3 regions of the Xenorhabdus bakwenae genome follow, and region 3 is predicted to be linked to each of the others. Evidence: riboswitches for the same ligand, from Rfam matches in the RefSeq annotation. Region 3 holds a riboswitch; each other region holds the start of a gene.
The links. Region 3 has a riboswitch for thiamine pyrophosphate ahead of thiD (bifunctional hydroxymethylpyrimidine kinase/phosphomethylpyrimidine kinase). Riboswitches for the same ligand answer to the same signal wherever they lie in the genome.
Positions count from the first base shown of each region.

Region 1 (3,280 bases), 1.2 Mb from region 3:
ATTGAGCGCCAGCTTTTATTTGCGCATTCAGATATAAAATAACGCTGTTTGCCAATTTATCCAGTAACATATGCAATGTAGCAGGCTCCGCATACATCATGGCCTTAATTTTGGTGAAAGCCTTACTGCTTCCGCCTTCAACCATATATGTGGCCAATGTCCACGGGCTACCAGAAAACCCGATCAAAGGCACTTGTCCTGCCAATGCCTTACGAATAGCCCGCACGGCATCCATAACATAGCCTAACTCCAGTTCGGGATCAGGCTCAGGCAATTTTTCTACATCAGCATGATTCTGAATCGGAGAATGAAAACGTGGCCCTTCTCCCGTTTCAAAATACAGCCCTAATCCCATCGCATCAGGAATAGTCAAAATATCAGAAAACAGGATAGCGGCATCCAGCGGAAAGCGGCGTAAGGGCTGGAGAGTCACTTCACAAGCCAATTCGGTGTTTTTACATAACGAGATGAAATTTCCCGCCGCCTGACGCGTAGCTTTATATTCAGGTAAATATCGACCGGCCTGACGCATCATCCATACCGGGGTGATATCGACGGGCTGACGCAATAAGGCACGCAGATAGCGGTCGTTTTTCAACTCATTCATGACAAGCTCCCTTGATTAATTTATGCACGACAAACACACGAAAAAACTGGCGCAGTTTAACATGCCTGAAATTGAACTTCTGGCATAACCTCCCATAACGTGATGATTACTGATGACGGCATAACGCCACCGTATCTTCAATTAAACGGCGGGCAATCGTATCAGGGGGAGGAATCAAGGGAAGATTATCATAACGGTGCCAATCTGCACTGATCAGTTCAGCGGGGTCAATATTGATTTCACCGCTCTCATAATCGGCCAGAAAGCCTACCATCAATGAATTCGGGAAAGGCCACGGCTGGGAGGCGACATAACGCAAATTACGGATCGTAATCCCGCTCTCTTCCATCACTTCACGATGCACAGTCTCCTCCAGCGTTTCCCCCACTTCAACAAAACCGGCCAGCACGGTATGAATCCCATTACGGTGACGCTGGTGTTGTGCCAGCAAGATATGGTCATCACGGCGAATACCGACAATGATGCTGGGTGCAATTTGTGGATAATAATGTTCATGGCAGTGGTGGCACAAACAAGCCCATTCACGCTGGCTATGCTGCATCTCATGACCACAGTAACCACAATAGTGATGTGAACGATAAAACTCAGCCAATTGAACACCACGCCCAACCAACTGAAATAACTTAGCATCCCGATCAGCAATTAAACGGGGAGAGGACATATCTGAAGCCATTTTCTGACGAACCAACCAGACCGTCTCCCCCAACCACTCACCGATGGGTTTTGCCATATGGCCTTGCAATGACCATTGACCGGCCGTACCTAAAGGTAACTCTCCTTGTGGTAGCCAAACCCGATTCTCAAGACTGACAATCCACCAGCCTTGTTCTCTACCTGTCAGTTTTTGTTGCATAATCTGTTCCATCATGGGTTATGTGATTTATGACGTCTTCAATCTCGTTATAGTAACCGCACTGGTGAATACTCTTCTTAAATAGGCGTCACAGTAATGTCAAAACAAATGCGCCCAAAAACGGGGTTGTAGTTTTCACAATCCCCTTTATACTTTGGGGTGTTTTTTCTTGTCGGAGTGCCTAGCGTTCAACGTATATCACGATGGACACAGGCTGAGACCGTTAATTCGGGATCCGCAGAACCTGATCGGGCTAATACCCGCGAAGGGAACAAGAGTAATCACTCCGCTGCCAGTATTTTGTACATTTATGCAATCATGTACAAATACCAATCAGCCCCAACCATTACTCCCTGCGAGCTCCAGACAAGCAATTTTCTCAACTTAAGCCTGATCAACAATGAGACAGGCGATAACACAGTCAGGAATTTGCTATGTCTAAGTCCAACAATATCGTTATTTCGAATACGGTTATTCCAACGGCTGATATCTCGCCTAAAGCCCATCCAGCGAGGCCACGTAAGGTTCAAAGAGATGCGGCACAAGCATTTATCCATTCCGTTCAAGGGGTGACTTTTCCCAATTCAAAGCGCATTTACCTTGAAGGCTCACGCCAAGATATTCAGGTTCCTATGCGTGAAATCCAACTTTCTCCCACATTCATTGGGGGCACGAAAGAAAATCCCCAATTTGAGGCAAACGAACCTGTCCCGGTTTATGACACTTCCGGCTCTTATGGCGATCCTGCTGCCATACTGGATGTAAGGAAGGGTTTACCTAAGATCCGCCAGCCGTGGATTGATGAACGCAATGATACCGAACCTGTTTCAGCCCTCAGTTCTGATTTTACCCAACAACGCCTTGCTGATGCCGGATTGGATCACCTGCGCTTTCACCATCGTCCACATCCACTGAAATCCAGGCAGGGTAAGTGTGTCACCCAATTGCACTATGCACGCCAGGGGATCATCACACCAGAAATGGAATTTATCGCCTTGCGTGAAAATATGGGGCGCGAGCGCATTCGCAGTGAAGTCTTGCGCCAGCAACATGCAGGGCAAAGTTTCGGTGCCAACTTACCGGAAAACATCACAGCCGAATTTGTCCGTCAGGAAGTTGCTGCCGGCCGTGCGATTATTCCCGCCAACATTAATCATCCTGAATCTGAACCGATGATTATTGGTCGCAATTTTCTGGTGAAAGTGAATGCCAATATCGGTAACTCCTCCGTCACCTCCTCTATTGAAGAAGAGGTGGAAAAACTGATCTGGTCTACCCGCTGGGGCGCAGATACCGTGATGGATCTCTCCACCGGACGCTACATCCACGAAACCCGCGAATGGATACTACGCAATAGCCCGGTTCCCATTGGTACTGTCCCGATTTATCAGGCACTGGAAAAGGTCAACGGCATCGCAGAAAACCTGACATGGGAAATGTTCCGCGATACCTTGCTGGAACAGGCCGAACAAGGCGTGGATTATTTCACTATTCATGCTGGCGTGCTGCTACGTTATGTCCCGATGACCGCCAAACGCCTGACCGGTATTGTTTCCCGTGGCGGCTCAATTATGGCGAAGTGGTGCCTTTCCCATCACCAAGAAAATTTCCTCTACACCCACTTCCGCGAAATCTGTGAAATTTGTGCGGCCTATGACGTCTCCCTCTCTTTGGGGGATGGGTTGCGTCCTGGCTCAATTCAGGATGCCAATGACGAAGCCCAATTCGCAGAATTGTATACTCTTGGCGAGCTGACCAGGATCGCATGGGAGTACGATGCTCAGGTCATGATTGAAGGA
Region 1 is NZ_CP119194.1:3,301,382-3,304,661, reverse strand. Features, by position in the region: gene hemE (uroporphyrinogen decarboxylase) at 1-607, opposite strand, end outside; gene nudC (NAD(+) diphosphatase) at 714-1,481, opposite strand; TPP riboswitch at 1,645-1,769, shown strand; gene thiC (phosphomethylpyrimidine synthase ThiC) at 1,916-3,280, shown strand, end outside.
Region 1: linked by a shared signal. The riboswitch ahead of thiC (phosphomethylpyrimidine synthase ThiC) and the one ahead of thiD (bifunctional hydroxymethylpyrimidine kinase/phosphomethylpyrimidine kinase) in region 3 are both predicted to bind thiamine pyrophosphate.

Region 2 (3,280 bases), 1.9 Mb from region 3:
GTTGCCATTGGCATATTGAAGAAAATATGTGCCAGCAAAATCCCTTGTAGCCCATAAGGTGTAAAACGATATTCAACGCCTATCCATTGGGAAAGGTTAGCCAGCCAGCCGGTCTGACCATAAACCGTGAGGATGCCAAACAGGGCAACTAAAACAGGGAGAACCAATGTCATGGCGCATAAGCGCAGAAAGAGAGTCTTGCCTGGAAAACAACGACGGTACAGTGCCCGAGCCAGAAAAATGGCCGGTGTTACCGATAAAACGGCAGAGAGAAATGCCTGCCAGAAGGTGAACAGAATGACATGCCAGAGATAACTGTCATGCAAAAATGCCTGCCAATGGCTTTCAGGTGCATTGAACCACAGCGCCCCGAACGCCGACAGGGCAACCATCATTAACAGGCCGGCGGCAAGAACCCCCGGCAATAACCAACCCGCGATTAACGGCTGACAGCGCTTTGCCATGTACGTATCCATTTTGTACGGTGTTTTGCCACATCATCTGCGTTGAATTGCAGGGATTTCTCAGGAACAGGAAGTTGTTTGAAAACGTCGGGCAAAGGGATATCAATGACAGGATACATCCATTGGGTTGTTGGAATGGCTTGCTGAAATGCCGGAGAAAGCATGAAATTCAAAAAGTTCTGTGCCAGTTCTGGCTGTTTACTTGAGGCTACCTGAGCGGCCACTTCAATTTGCAAGTAATGTCCTTCCTTGAAGATAGCGGCGGCGTAGTTATCTTTTTTCTCTGACATCATGTGATAGCCAGGAGATGTGGTATAGCTCAACACCATATCACCTTCACCTTTCAGAAACAGGCCATAGGCTTCACTCCAGCCTTTAGTCACAGTGAGTGTCTTTGGCGCCACTTTTTGCCACTCCTGAGCGGCTTTGTCGCCATAGAGTTTTTGTATCCAGAGCAATAGCCCTAAACCCGGCGTGCTGGTGCGTGGGTCTTGGTAAATAATCTTCCAATTCTGGGGATTATTGATTAATTCATCCATACTTTGGGGGGGATGAGGTAGGGTATTTTTGTTGTAAATAAAGGCAAAATAACCGTAATCGTAAGGAATAAACGTCGTGTTGTGCCATGCAATGGGTAATTTCAGTTTTGAGGTATCGACGTGACTTGGTGTGAATAATCCGGTTTGTTGAGCGGCTTGAATCAGGTTGTTATCTAACCCCAGTATAATATCTGCGGGTGTTTTTTTGCCTTCCATTCTCAAACGGTTCAGCAAGGAGACGCCATCTTCCAACGCAACCAGTTTCAGTTCACAGCCACATTCGGTTTCAAAGGCTTTTTTGATGGCAGGCCCGGGTCCCCATTCAGAGGCAAATGAATCATAAGTATAAACTGTCAGGGTAGGTTTTGCCTGGCCTGTCTGAGCAAAAACGCTGGTAGCAATAGACAGCAGGCTGATAGCCATAAAGCGGGGAAATAATTTTGTAAACACTTTGCTCTCCTATAATTGCATATATCAATAGTTAGCAATATTGATAATTCTATACATCAATTACTTAATGTTTGTTATTAGCAGATAGCAAAGGATCTGAGAAGGTGCTAAATGAAAATGACATCTATTATATCAATGAGTAGCGTCTCAAATCCCTACGACGGTACTAACCGGTTCAGGTTCGACGGGTTTGTTCTCAGCAGTACTGTTTTGCGACAGCCGCACCCCGTTGAGATAGCGGTATTGTAGAGACTTCGGCTACGTCTGCAAAGTCTAATCATAGAGGTTTACCGCTTGAGATGAGTGTGAAACAATTAGCTATCTTTTTAAATTTGTTATACCGAGAGGTAGTCTGGTGATCGATGATGATGGCTACCGCCCGAATGTAGGAATTGTAATTTGTAATCGCCAAGGGCAAGTTCTGTGGGCTCGCCGTTATGGGCAGCACTCCTGGCAGTTTCCTCAAGGGGGTATCAATCCAGGGGAATCACCAGAGCAGGCAATGTATCGCGAGTTGTTCGAAGAAGTTGGTTTAAATCGCAAAGATGTACGGGTTCTTGCCTCAACCCGGAGTTGGTTGCGTTACAAATTACCCAAACGTTTGGTGCGTTGGGATACAAAGCCTGTTTGTATTGGGCAAAAGCAACGTTGGTTTTTATTACAGTTATTGTGTAATGAAGCGGATATTAATGTGCAGCGCAGTAAGACACCGGAATTTGATGGTTGGCGTTGGGTCAGTTATTGGTATCCTGTCCGGCAGGTCGTTTCTTTTAAACGCGATGTCTATCGCCGCGTGATGAAAGAATTCTCTTTTATTGTGATGTCAACGCAGGAGCCGGCTTCATTATTCCATTCACCTTATTTACATCGTCGTAGAAAAAGTTAGGTTATTGCTATGCTCATGCGCTTACGGGAAATTGTTGAAAAGGTTGCAATGGCAGCTAATTTATCTGAAGCGCTTGAGTTATTGGTCAATGAAACGTGCCGGGCAATGAACACGGATGTCTGCTCTATTTATTTGGCGGATCATCAGCGGCAATGTTATTACCTGATGGCAACCAAGGGGTTGAGAAAACCCAGGGGGCAAGCAATTAGTCTCGCCTTTGATGAAGGTGTCGTGGGGCAAGTTGGGCGTTTATCCGAATTAATTAATCTCGCTGATGTCCGTGATCATCCCAGTTTTAAATATATTCCCCAGGTAAGAGAAGAAAGTCTGCGGGCTTTTTTAGGTGTACCGATTATTTATCGTCGCCAATTGCAGGGAATACTCGTTGTCCAGCAATATGAGCGACGGTTATTTGATGAAAGTGAAGAATCTTTCATGGTGACACTGGCGATGCAACTTGCTGCTGTTCTCGCTCAGGCGCAAACCAAAGGGGTGTTCGGCCAGTATCGCCAGACCCGCATTAAGGGGCTTGCTATTTCTAATGGCATTGTTCTGGCACAGGGATGGCAAGATCGCTCCCAACCTTTGTTGGAACAAGTGACTGAAGCATTGACGCCGGATTATCAGGCTGAACGCTCCAGGCTGACTTTGGCGCTTGAAGAAGCCACTGCGGAATGCCGTCGTATCAGCAAGCGCTTTACTGCCAGTTCACAGAAAGAAAGCGCCGCCATTTTTGATCTCTATTCCCATTTATTAAATGATCCTCAACTCAAGCGGGATCTGTTTTGTGCCGTTGATAACGGTTTTGTAGCGGAATGGGCGATTAAAACGGTGATTGAAAAATATGCGGAACAGTTTGCCAGCTTGCAAGATCTTTATATGCGCGAGAGGGCATCGGATCTGCGGGCGCTCGGTCAGCGGGTGTTGTTTCATCTGAATGG
Region 2 is NZ_CP119194.1:2,406,173-2,409,452, reverse strand. Features, by position in the region: gene thiP (thiamine/thiamine pyrophosphate ABC transporter permease ThiP) at 1-464, opposite strand, end outside; gene thiB (thiamine ABC transporter substrate binding subunit) at 440-1,426, opposite strand; TPP riboswitch at 1,588-1,692, opposite strand; gene rppH (RNA pyrophosphohydrolase) at 1,809-2,339, shown strand; gene ptsP (phosphoenolpyruvate--protein phosphotransferase) at 2,349-3,280, shown strand, end outside.
Region 2: linked by a shared signal. The riboswitch ahead of thiB (thiamine ABC transporter substrate binding subunit) and the one ahead of thiD (bifunctional hydroxymethylpyrimidine kinase/phosphomethylpyrimidine kinase) in region 3 are both predicted to bind thiamine pyrophosphate.

Region 3 (3,280 bases):
TGAACATTCCGCCAGCGCTTCTTTCGCTACCAATCCTCTCTATTTTGATCCCAAAAATATCGTTGAACTGGCGATTGAGGCAGGCTGTAATTGTGTTGCTTCAACTTACGGTGTTCTGGCGTCTGTTTCTCGCCGTTATGCCCATAAGATCCCGTTTCTGGTTAAGCTTAATCACAATGAAACGTTGACCTATCCCGCCCAATATGATCAAACTTTGTATGCCAGTGTCGAACAGGCATTTAACATGGGTGCCGTTGCAGTAGGTGCAACAATCTATTATGGTTCTCCCGAGTCACGCCGCCAAATAGAAGAAATTTCAGCCGCCTTTGAACGCGCTCACGAACTCGGTATGGTCACTGTGTTATGGGCTTATCTGCGTAATTCCGCTTTCAAGAAAGATGGGGTTGATTACCACACCAGTGCCGATTTAACCGGCCAGGCGAATCATCTGGCCGCAACGATCGGCGCTGATATCGTTAAACAAAAAATGGCTGAAACTAACGGTGGTTATACTGCTATTGGGTTCGGGCACACGGATAAACGCGTCTATAGCAATTTGACCTCTGAACATCCGATTGATCTCGTTCGTTATCAAATTGCTAACTGTTATATGGGACGCGCTGGATTAATCAATTCAGGTGGTGCTTCTGGAAACAATGACTTAAGTGATTCTGTCCGCACTGCCGTTATCAATAAACGTGCCGGGGGAATGGGATTGATCCTTGGCCGCAAAGCGTTCAAGAAATCGATGACAGAGGGCGTTGAGTTAATCCGCTCCGTACAGGATGTTTATCTCGATAAGAAAATTACCATCGCCTAATCCATTAGATTCAGTACGTTCAAAATGGGGATCTTTGCATCCCCATTATTCAAAAATTCACCACCATTGATGAAAATGGTGGACTGGCCCAATGCCATGACCAACCTGCAAACTATCCGCCTGCATCAGCGCCTTTTGTAAATATGTTTTGGCAACCGGCAACGTACTTTGCCAATCAGAGTACCGGGGGCGTAATGCAGCAAGTGCTGCGGATAAAGTACAACCCGTTCCATGAGTATGCCGTGTATTGACTCTGGGAGCGCTGAAACGCCACTCCCCGTCCGAGGTAAAAAGCCAATCCGGGCTTTCCTCATTATTTAAATGTCCGCCTTTCAATAAAACTGTCTGGCATCCCATTGAACGTAATGCACGCCCCTGCCATAACATTTCATCTTCAGTATTGGCAATATCACATTTCAATATAGCTGCTGCTTCCGGTAAATTAGGGGTGATCAAAGAGACGATCGGCAGTAATTGCTCTACCATTGCGGAAACAGACTCTGGTGATAACAAAGGATCACCGCTTTTCGCTACCATAACAGTATCCAGTACAATGTAAGGAATAGGATAACGCTGCAACGACTCTGCTATTACAGCGATATTAGCCGCATTCGACAACATACCAATTTTGGCACTGTCAATCCTGACATCTGAAAGCACAGACTCTAACTGAGCAGCAACAAAGAGGGGATCAAGTTCATACACGGATTGTACACCCAGTGTATTTTGCGCAACCAACGCAGTGATAACTGTCGTGCCGTAGGCTCCAAGCGCAGAAAAGGTTTTTAAATCGGCCTGAATGCCGGCACCACCGCCGGGATCGGTTCCTGCGATAGTCAGTGAGTTAATTCTCATTATGGTGATTCCTGCCACCAGCTAAAGAAAAGCGGGTATCGGAATAAGAGATACCATGACTTCCCTACGCTGGCATTATCCAGATCAGGGAATACGGGTACTTCTCAGTTCAATAAAGAACGCCCCGAGTCAAAAAAAATCACTCTATTAGTATCCCAATAGAGTGATATTTGCAATAGGTTATCGCCAGATAATAAAACTAAACTAACGATAAATAGATTTAACCAGCAATCAGATAGCCGCTAAATTAAATTTATTACTATAAAGTTTTAACGTTTGCAGCAGCAGGACCTTTAGGACCATCCTGAATTTCAAACTCAACTTGTTGGCCTTCAGACAATGTTTTAAACCCATCTTTCGTAATAGCAGAAAAATGTACAAATACATCTTTGCTACCATTAGATGGAGTAATAAAACCAAAACCTTTAGACTCGTTGAACCACTTCACAGTACCAGTGATTTTTGCCATTTCAAAAATTTCCTTTGACTCACTTTATTCGCCTATTGGCATCAAAATAAACAAACCAGTATTAGTTACTGTTATTTATTAACAGAACTTTACTTCGTTTACCCATGTGTTTTATCACATACTCTTTATATAATCGCAAGCCATTTTTTTCAGGTGCTGGAGACAACGCACATATTTAAAACTCTAAATTCACATTCCGATTTGAAATTACTCAATAACCTTTAAGTCGCATAACCCCATGAATAAACGTAAAAAGAAAAATTCACCCAAAACAATATCTTTAATAAGACTAATATATAATACTGTTTTACCTATCAGTTATGGTGTAGGCCAGAGAGTTATTGTTATACAAAATTCATTTTAGGTAGCTGTAAAAATTATGGTTAATCTCACTTATTATTTTTGAACGTACAATATAGCCGCTTTACATGTAATCAGCTTACTTTTTGTTTGTCCTTTATTAAATATTGTTCAATTATAATATTTGTGGGATGACTTTTTACTATTCATCCGTATGATCATCCTCATACGATTTATTGATTTCATGAAGTGCATTTCGCCGGAGTAGTTAGCGTTTAAAATAAAACTACATTGTCAAAAAAAGAGTATAAACATTCTTATTCTGTATTATGGAGAAAATACAGAAATAATATTTTATTAAAAATAGAATTCACCAGAGAATGGCATTTAGTTACATAAAATAACGGTAATGCATTATTTATCACTGACAATCAGCCGGGCATAATACCCGGCTGAAAAAACATGGCGTGGATTAGCAACTAATCTGCTTATCTCTTGGCTTTCTTTGAGCGAACAATCAAATAACCAATCCATAAGACACCAATCCAAAACGGCATCAAGATGACTGAAATACGAATTGGGGGCATCGTTAGTATAATAACAAGAATGAATGCCAGGAATACTAAACACAGGTAGTTTCCAAATGGATACCACAGTGCCTGAAATTTCGTCTTGACACCTTCTTTATCTTTAGCTGAACGGAATTTCAAATGAGCACAACAAATCATAATCCAGTTAATGACCAGAGTTGTTACCACTAATGCCATTAACAACTCAAATGCCTTACCGGGCATAACATAGTTAATCAATACACCAATTGATGTTACCAGCGCGGA
Region 3 is NZ_CP119194.1:502,414-505,693, reverse strand. Features, by position in the region: gene fbaB (class I fructose-bisphosphate aldolase) at 1-820, shown strand, start outside; gene thiD (bifunctional hydroxymethylpyrimidine kinase/phosphomethylpyrimidine kinase) at 878-1,675, opposite strand; TPP riboswitch at 1,720-1,812, opposite strand; gene cspE (transcription antiterminator/RNA stability regulator CspE) at 1,935-2,144, opposite strand; gene PXH59_RS03010 (amino acid permease) at 2,933-3,280, opposite strand, start outside.